DNA from 2 places in the Agarivorans sp. QJM3NY_25 genome. Region 2 is predicted to be linked to the other one. Evidence: predicted binding sites of a transcription regulator. Region 2 holds the regulator's gene; the other holds the start of a gene.

Region 1 (4,220 bases), 1.4 Mb from region 2:
CCCTAAGGGAAGCTTGGCTAACTCTTGTTCAGGAGTCGCTGAACGGAAATAAGCAACAAAATCTTCTTCTCCCCAGACCACACCACGATAATTGTCACAAGAGGTTTCGGCAATTTGATCCATCACTAATCGCCATTCGTCTTTCGGCTCCATTGGTGGGACTAAGTTTGCCTCTAGAACAGCACTGGCATAGAGGTTCAAGCTATCTAAAGCGACTTTAGGTAAACCAAACTTAAAGCGGATCATTTCGCCTTGTTCGGTCACTCTAAGCCCACCTTTTAAAGATCCTGGTGGTTGGGATAGCAGTGCTGCATGGGCTGGAGCACCACCACGACCAATAGTACCACCACGACCATGGAATAAGGTCAGATTGACACCGTGACCTTCGCAAATGGAGACTAATGCTTCTTGAGCGCGATATTGAGCCCAAGAGGCTGCCAGCACCCCAGCATCTTTCGCAGAGTCGGAATAACCAATCATCACATGTTGTTGGCCCGAGATATAGCCGCGATACCAATCGACGGACAACAGTTTGCTCATGGTTGCTGGCGCATTATTTAAATCATCCAATGTTTCAAATAATGGAGCGACAGGTAGGCGGAATGGGCAACCAGCTTCTTGTAATAGCAGCTGTACGGCTAATACATCGGAGGGCTCACTAGCCATAGAAATAATGTATATACCTAAGGCTTCACGCTCTTGTTTGGCGATGATGGCACAGGTATCCAGCACTTCTTGCACCGACTCACTGGGTTCCCAATTTCGTGGGAACAATGGCCGCTTGGAGTTTAACTCTTGTAATAAAAAGTGTTGTTTGTCGGTTTCATTCCAATGCGCATAATCGCCCAAGCCCAAATAACGGCTCAGTTCTGAAAAAACTTCTTCGTGACGACCACTGTCTTGGCGAATATCCAAGCGCAATAAGTTGATGCCAAAGCAGGCGATACGACGTAATAGGTCGAGTAGAGTCCCATCGGCGATGATGCTCATGCCACAATCTTGTAGTGAGTAGTAACATAGCTCGAGCGGTTCCCGCAGCTGTTCGGTATTCACCACGATGTCGCGGGCTTCTGTATACTGACCTTTCAACTTCGCGGTAAGGTAGTCGTGGGTTTCTTGTAGTTCACTGCGCAATACTTTAAGTAGCGCACGATAAGGTTCGCTCTGAGTGCCAGTTTGCTCAAGCAAGGCTTGATTTGCATCGCTCATCGACAATTCACTGACTAGCTTCTGAATTTCCTTCAGGTATAAATCTACAGCGACCCAACGGCTTGAAAGTAATACTTCTTCAGTCACTTTTGCGGTGACAAAGGGGTTACCATCTCGGTCTCCGCCCATCCATGATGAAAACACCACAGGAGCGCTATCTAAAGCAAGACGCATGTCGAAGTGATTACTGAGTTTCTTATCTAATTGTCGAACAAATTCAGGAACAGCATGCCACAATGAGTTTTCAATTACGGCAAAGCCCCATTTGGCTTCGTCAACTGGGGTTGGGCGTAGCTTACGGATTTCGTCGGTGTGCCAAGCTTGATTAATCAGTTGCTCTAGGCGACCCATCAAATTATCCCGCTCTCGTTGCGGTAAGTCTAATTCTAACCAGTCGAGACAATCATTAATACTCACGTATTTATTGATTAGTGTTCGGCGAGTCACTTCGGTGGGGTGGGCCGTTAAGACTAATTCGATATTGAGTTGGGCAACTGCGTGATGAATTTCTGCTTCGCTAAGTTGCTCTTGTTTTAATTTTTGAAATACCAAATCGATGGGATCGGTGGTGCAGGTACTGCCTTCACAATTGCGAGAAATGGTATGGAATTGTTCGGCGATATTAGCCAGATTTAAAAATTGGCTAAAGGCGCGAGTTACAGGTAATAACTCATCGTCGCTTAAATTTCGTAATAGTTCTAATAGCTGCTCACGCGCTTGTTCATCATTGCTGCGTGACGCTTTTGCTAGCTGACGGATCGTTTCTACTTTCTCGAGGAAAGCCTCGCCCATATGGCTTTTGATCGTATTACCAAGTAGCTGTCCGAGTAAATTTACATTTCCTCGTAATGACGCATTGGTTTCCTGAGGCAAATTCTGGCTCATTCTTTTTCCTTTACTGTTGGCGTATGCTAGCGATTATTGAAATTAATTTACTAAATTACCCTATTCCTAGCCCAAAAACATACCTAAGACTGCGCTTATAGTCAAAGCACCTGTAATAAAATTACAGGTAACCTGAGTTCCTTTGAGGTGGATCAAGCGCTCAGGCCTATTGTGTATCTCATGGTCATCGGTAAATTTAGAGGATTAGCCACGATTTTAGTATTTTTTACAAACATTACAATAAATAAAAATGCATTATTATTGCATAACGAATTACTTGTGGTATGCTCCGCAATAATTGAAGCATAGCTTGGTTTAGCTTGTTTAAAATAATGATTTTTTATTAAACTTGTCAGCGGCGCTAAGCTTTGTCACAAATGAAAATATTACCAATGTGAAGGGAACGAAGACACGATGTTACAGGCTGCGATTATTGGAGCGAGTGGTTATACCGGAGCGGAGTTGGCAGGCTATGTGAGTCGCCATCCGCAGTTACAACTTGCAGGCTTATTTGTCTCCGAGCGAAGTCTCGATGCGGGTAAGTCTTTATCCAGTTTACATGGTCGATTACGCGGTATTGTTGATGCACCTGTTCAGCCTCTAATGGTGGCTGATATCGCCAGTACTTTTGCCAATGTTGACATTGTGTTGTTGGCAACCGCACATGAAGTTAGTCATGATTTGGCGCCGGCCTTTTTAGCTGCTGGTTGTCAGGTATTTGATCTCTCGGGTGCTTTTCGGGTGCAAGATGCCGAGTTTTATGAAACCTACTATGGTTTTACTCACCAATATCCCGAATTACTGGATAAAGCGGTCTATGGTTTAGCTGAATGGAATGCCGAGCAGATTAAACAAACTGATTTAGTCGCGGTGGCGGGGTGTTATCCTACGGCTTCTTTAACGGCCTTAAAACCTTTGGCGGCGGCGGGTTTGATTGCTGATAATAGTAAAGCGGTAATTAACGCAACCAGTGGTGTGAGTGGCGCTGGGCGCAAAGCGTCTTTAAATAGTAGCTTCTGCGAGGTGAGCCTAAGTCCTTATGGTGTATTTAAGCATCGTCACCAACCGGAAATCGCCACGCATCTCGGTCATCCGGTGATCTTCACGCCACATCTTGGCAATTTTAAGCGCGGTATCTTAGCGACGATTAATGTCATTTTAAAACCGGGAACTACACCAGAGCAGGTGAATGAAGCTTATCAACAAGCTTATGCGGGGCAACAAATTGTGCGTTTATTAGCAGACGAATGGCCATCGATTACTAAAGTAGAATATACGCCATTTATCGATTTGGCTTGGCAACAGCAGGGCGATGATCTGATTGTGGTTTCTGCGGAAGATAACTTGTTGAAGGGGGCCGCTAGTCAGGCTATTCAGTGCCTCAATATTCGCAATGGCTTTGCCGCCACAACGGCATTAGTTTAAGGTTCTGTATGAAAACTTTAGTGATTAAATTAGGTGGTGCGGTATTGAATAATTCCCACGCCTTAGATAATTTATTTGCCGCTTTAGAGGCAGTTTCTCAGCCTATTGTTTTAGTACACGGTGGTGGCGTAGTTGTCGAAGACGTATTGGCGAAAACCGGCTTTGTCTCAGAAAAACTTGATGGTTTGCGGATTACGCCTAAAGAGCAAATCCCCTATGTGGTGGGTGCTTTAGCGGGTACTAGTAATAAATTGCTATTAGCGCGAGCACTGAAGTCTGGACTGTCAGCGGTTGGTTTGTGTTTAAGTGATGCAGGCTCTTGTCGGGTGACAGCAATGGATCCGCGTTTAGGGCATGTAGGCGAAGCCTCAGCTGCGAACCCGGCGTTACTGAACAGTTTAATTGAGCTGGGCCATGTCCCTGTGATTAGTTCGATAGGGATTGGAAGTGATGGTGAATTATATAATGTCAATGCAGATCAAGCGGCCTTAGCGGTGTGTCAATTACTTCAAGGGCAGTTGGTGTTATTGTCTGATGTTGCAGGTGTATTAGACCAAAATAAGCAGTTAATTGCTAAGCTTGACGGTCAATTGGCGCAACAGTTGATTGACGATGGGGTGATTACCGACGGCATGACGGTCAAGGTTAAAGCGGCGCTTGATGCGGCAGCCTTTTTACAAGCACCAGTTGCTTTGGCTTCT
Region 2 (4,220 bases):
TAAAAGTTTCTGAGCGGATCACATCGAGGGTTGTCACCCCAAAAAGTTTACTCTTATTGTAAACACCCGCCTTTTTTAGTACTTCCGCGGCAATAGGCACAGTCGTATTGACAGGGTTGGTGATAATACCAATACACGCGCTTGGGCAAGTCGCGGCAACTTTTTCAATTAAATTTTTAACAATACCTGCATTAATGTTAAATAAATCAGAGCGATCCATTCCAGGTTTACGCGCCACACCCGCTGAAATTAATACAATGTCAGCACCTTCCAAGGCAGGTGTCGGGTCTTCTCCTGCAAATCCTTGTATTGCGACTTGAGTCGGGATATGGCTCAAATCAACCGCAACCCCAGGAGTAACAGGAGCGATATCATAAAGTGAAAGTTCAGAACCCGCAGGTAATTGAGTTTTTAATAGTAATGAAAGGGCTTGACCTATTCCGCCAGCGGCACCTAATACGGCTACTTTCATCCAACTTCTCCATGCTTTTTTATTGTGGTAGAGGGGTAATCTTTAAAGACACACACAAGATAGCGGAATCTATAAAGAAATACAATTTAGCAACATTTTTAAAGCAACTATAAAACACTAAAAGACCGACTCAATCACACTTTAACAACTCGTTTTAGACCTTGGTCTAACTGTATTTGCTACTTAAAATAAGCTTGGTAGATAGCCTGATACTCGCCATTACTTTTTAACACTTTCAATGCATCGTTAATTTTCTGGAGTAAACGCTGATCTTGTTTCGACACAGCAATACCTAAACCACTTGCTGGATAAGTTCTATCAGTTTGGAGCACATATTGTGGGTGTTTTACTAACCAATAATGCGCCGCAGCAGAATCCAGCAGCACAGCATCAATACGATCTTGCAGCAAATCCTGCAAAGCCAATTGATAACTAGGGTAAGAAATAGAGAATATGGCTTTACGTTGGCGACGCAAGAAACGCTGGAAACTGGAACCATTCTGTACTGCAACCACCGACTGAGATGTGAGCTTATACTCAGCTTTGGTAATATAGACTGCGATATTGTCAAAATAAGCGTGGCTAAAATTCACTAAACGCTGGCGAGGCTCAGTAATATCCAAGGCTGAAATCGCAAAATCATAGTGCCCGACCGCCACACTGCCCAATAGACTATCGAAGGGTTGGTGATAAAACTGACACTCTCTTTTCATCTGCATACAGAGGGCCTTCGCGAGATCGATATCAAAACCCACCAGCTGCTTATTTTGGTCAAACGACTCAAAAGGCGGATATGAAGCTTCGGTGACAACCCGTAATGGTAGCTCCTCTGCCTGAGCAAAATGTATCAATATTAAGGATAGAAATAACAAAAATTTGCAGCGCATAAGTGATTACTCATCATGTCTTTACAACTATGATAATGCAGCTTTGCTCACTCGAACAACTCATAGCGAGAACTTCACTACCGAATAGTGTGCCAAACTATGCATTTATATGCACAAAAGGGGAATAAAGTTGATATAAGAGTTAAAGTTGGCGACAATAACTGCGGATTTATAAGCTCGGATCACCGATGAAATATAGCGATAAACAAGAACAGTTAATAAAAGCCTTTAAATCACTGTTAAAAGAAGAACGATTTGGTTCGCAAGCTGAAATCGTTACCGCCTTGCAGGAGCAAGGTTTTGAAAACATTAACCAATCTAAAGTCTCACGAATGTTGAGCAAATTTGGGGCGGTTCGCACCCGCAATGCCAAGATGGAAATGGTTTACTGTTTACCTGCCGAATTGGGGGTCCCGACCGTTTCTAGCCAACTTAAAATCTTGGTTTTAGAAATGGACTTCAACGATGCACTAATTGTCATTCATACCAGCCCAGGGGCTGCACAATTAATTGCTCGCCTATTGGATTCTTTAGGTAAGGCCGAAGGGATCCTTGGCACCATTGCCGGAGACGATACCATTTTTATCACCCCTACCCGTCAAATTGACATTGCTGACGTATTTCAATCAGTCAAAGAACTATTCGAAATCAGTTAGCACCTAATGGCCCCTTCCCCAAACTAAGCTTTGGGGAAGACAAAAGCCGCTAAATGTTCCACCGATAACCAAACTTTAACCCCAGGTTCAGCCTGCCAATGATCGCGCATGCGAGCATGTAAAACCTGCTCTGGTAGCGCGGCTAATCGCAGCCTAAAATGGGTTTCGTTACCCATGGGATGAACTGAAATGATAGTTGCTTCAATCATCTCACTATTTTCGAGTTGATGAACCATGACATCTTTGGCCCGCACGATCACTTCAACTGCTTGCTCGTCGGCAAATTGCTCTGCCGCAAATGAGCCCAGAGCCGTCACCACTTTTCCTTGCCGCACCTTGGAGGAAAATCGATTACTCGGGCCAAATAAAGCGGCAACAAAAGCATTCTTTGGCTGATTGTAGAGTTGTTGTGGCGTGTCATCTTGAATGATTTTACCCTGCTCCATCACGACAATTCGATCGGCAATAAACATTGCCTCGAAAGGATCATGGGTGACCATTAACGCCGGCGTATCACTCTTCTTTAAAATATCGAGGGTTTCTTCTCGCACCTGTTGACGTAAATGCTCATCTAAGGCCGAGAATGGTTCGTCAAGTAGCAGCGTACTTGGCTCAGGAGCAAGCGCCCGAAGTAAGGCGACACGTTGCTGCTGACCTCCGGATAAAGTGTGTGGGAAGCGCTCCAGCAAACCGTTCATGCCCATGTTTGCTAAGCTATCTTGAACCCATTGACGTCGTTGCGGTAGGTCTTGACGAGTAGCGAAACCATATTCAATATTAGCGCGAACAGTCATGTGCGGAAAGAGCGCGTAGTCTTGGAACATCATGCCTATCGCACGTTGCTCAGGAGGCAGATGAATCCCTTTAGCGGGCGCTGCCACTAATTTTTGTTGCAAATAAAGCTCACCGCTTTGCAAACGTTCTAAACCTGCAATCAATCTTAGTAAGGTGGTTTTTCCACAACCTGATGGCCCAAGTAAGGCAACAATTTGGTGGCTATCCACCGTTAAACTAACATCTTTTAGTGCTTGCTGCTTACCGTAGTAATGATTAACTTGGCGTAACTCTATACTCATGGAGGCTAAACTTCCTTATCGACGAGGCTCTGATAAACCAATATTGCGACTCATGATGATCACCGGAATAATACCAGCCAGCAAAATGGTGAGTGCCGCCAAAGCACTCTGTTCTAACTGTTCTAATGAGGCTAAGTCCCACACTTGGGTGGACAAAGTATTAAAATTGAATGGTCTTAGAATAAGAGTGATGGGCAGTTCCTTCATGCTATCGACAAAAACCAACAACATCGCCGTCAGTAAGCTTGGTCTGAGCAAAGGGAAGTGAATACGCCATAAGGTTCTTCCCGAACGACTGCCTAATACCCGCGAAGCATCATCCATCTCAGGGGTGATTTTAGTCAAACTGGCATCTAGCGTTCGATAACTTAAGGCGATAAAACGCAAGGCGTAAGCCAATACCAATGCAGCACTGCTGCCAGTAAATATTAATCCAACCGGATGTTCCAGCCAGGCGATCATCAAACCATCGATGGCGTTGTCTAGTAAACCCAAAGGATAGAGGATCCCTACCGCTAATACCGCCCCCGGAATGGCATAACCTAGAGTCGCTAGTTCAGCTAAACTGCGCATCTTATGGCTTTTCGATAGGCGAACACCGTAAGCCAGCAGCAAACCTAAAGCCGTTGTAAACAACGCTGCCATGGCTGCTAAAGAAAAGCTATTCCAAGCATTACTTAAATATTGTTCCAGGCCAGCGTCAAGATTACCCAAAGCATAATGAATCAGCACCGTTACTGGTAATATAAAACCGAGACCGATTGGCAATACACACAGAAAGGTGGCGAGATAGGCTTTACTGCCAGTTAGCGGCTCAGCAAACATGGCAGTGGATTGGCCAGTCAATTTATAAAACTTGCCCGCATGCCGGCTATAACGCTCTAAAGCAAGTAAAATAATCGAAAAACTAACTAACATTAAAGCCAGTTGCGCTGCAGCAGACAAACTACTCATGTTAAGCCAGACATCGAAAATCCCTGCGGTCAATGTTGGCACCGCAAAAAACTCCACCGTGCCAAATTCATTAATAGTTTCCATCAATGCTAAGGTAACCCCGACAATAATCGCGGGTCTGGCTAAGGGCAAAGCGACTCTAAAAAAACTTTGCGTCTGGCTTTTACCCAAACAA

Evidence for each region. The regulator ArgR, encoded in region 2, controls arginine synthesis, uptake and breakdown. The targets are predictions, from matches to a motif close to ANTGAATANNTATTCANT.
Region 1: the regulator ArgR is predicted to act here: its motif matches at 2,334-2,351, upstream of argC (N-acetyl-gamma-glutamyl-phosphate reductase).

What each region holds. Positions count from the first base shown of each region.
Region 1 is NZ_CP194041.2:519,831-524,050, forward strand. It holds gene ppc (phosphoenolpyruvate carboxylase) at 1-2,094, opposite strand, end outside; gene argC (N-acetyl-gamma-glutamyl-phosphate reductase) at 2,509-3,519, shown strand; gene argB (acetylglutamate kinase) at 3,528-4,220, shown strand, end outside.
Region 2 is NZ_CP194041.2:4,078,099-4,082,318, forward strand. It holds gene mdh (malate dehydrogenase) at 1-472, opposite strand, end outside; gene ACRRSW_RS18555 (transporter substrate-binding domain-containing protein) at 652-1,359, opposite strand; gene argR (transcriptional regulator ArgR) at 1,548-2,015, shown strand; gene ACRRSW_RS18565 (ABC transporter ATP-binding protein) at 2,039-3,091, opposite strand; gene ACRRSW_RS18570 (ABC transporter permease) at 3,107-4,220, opposite strand, start outside.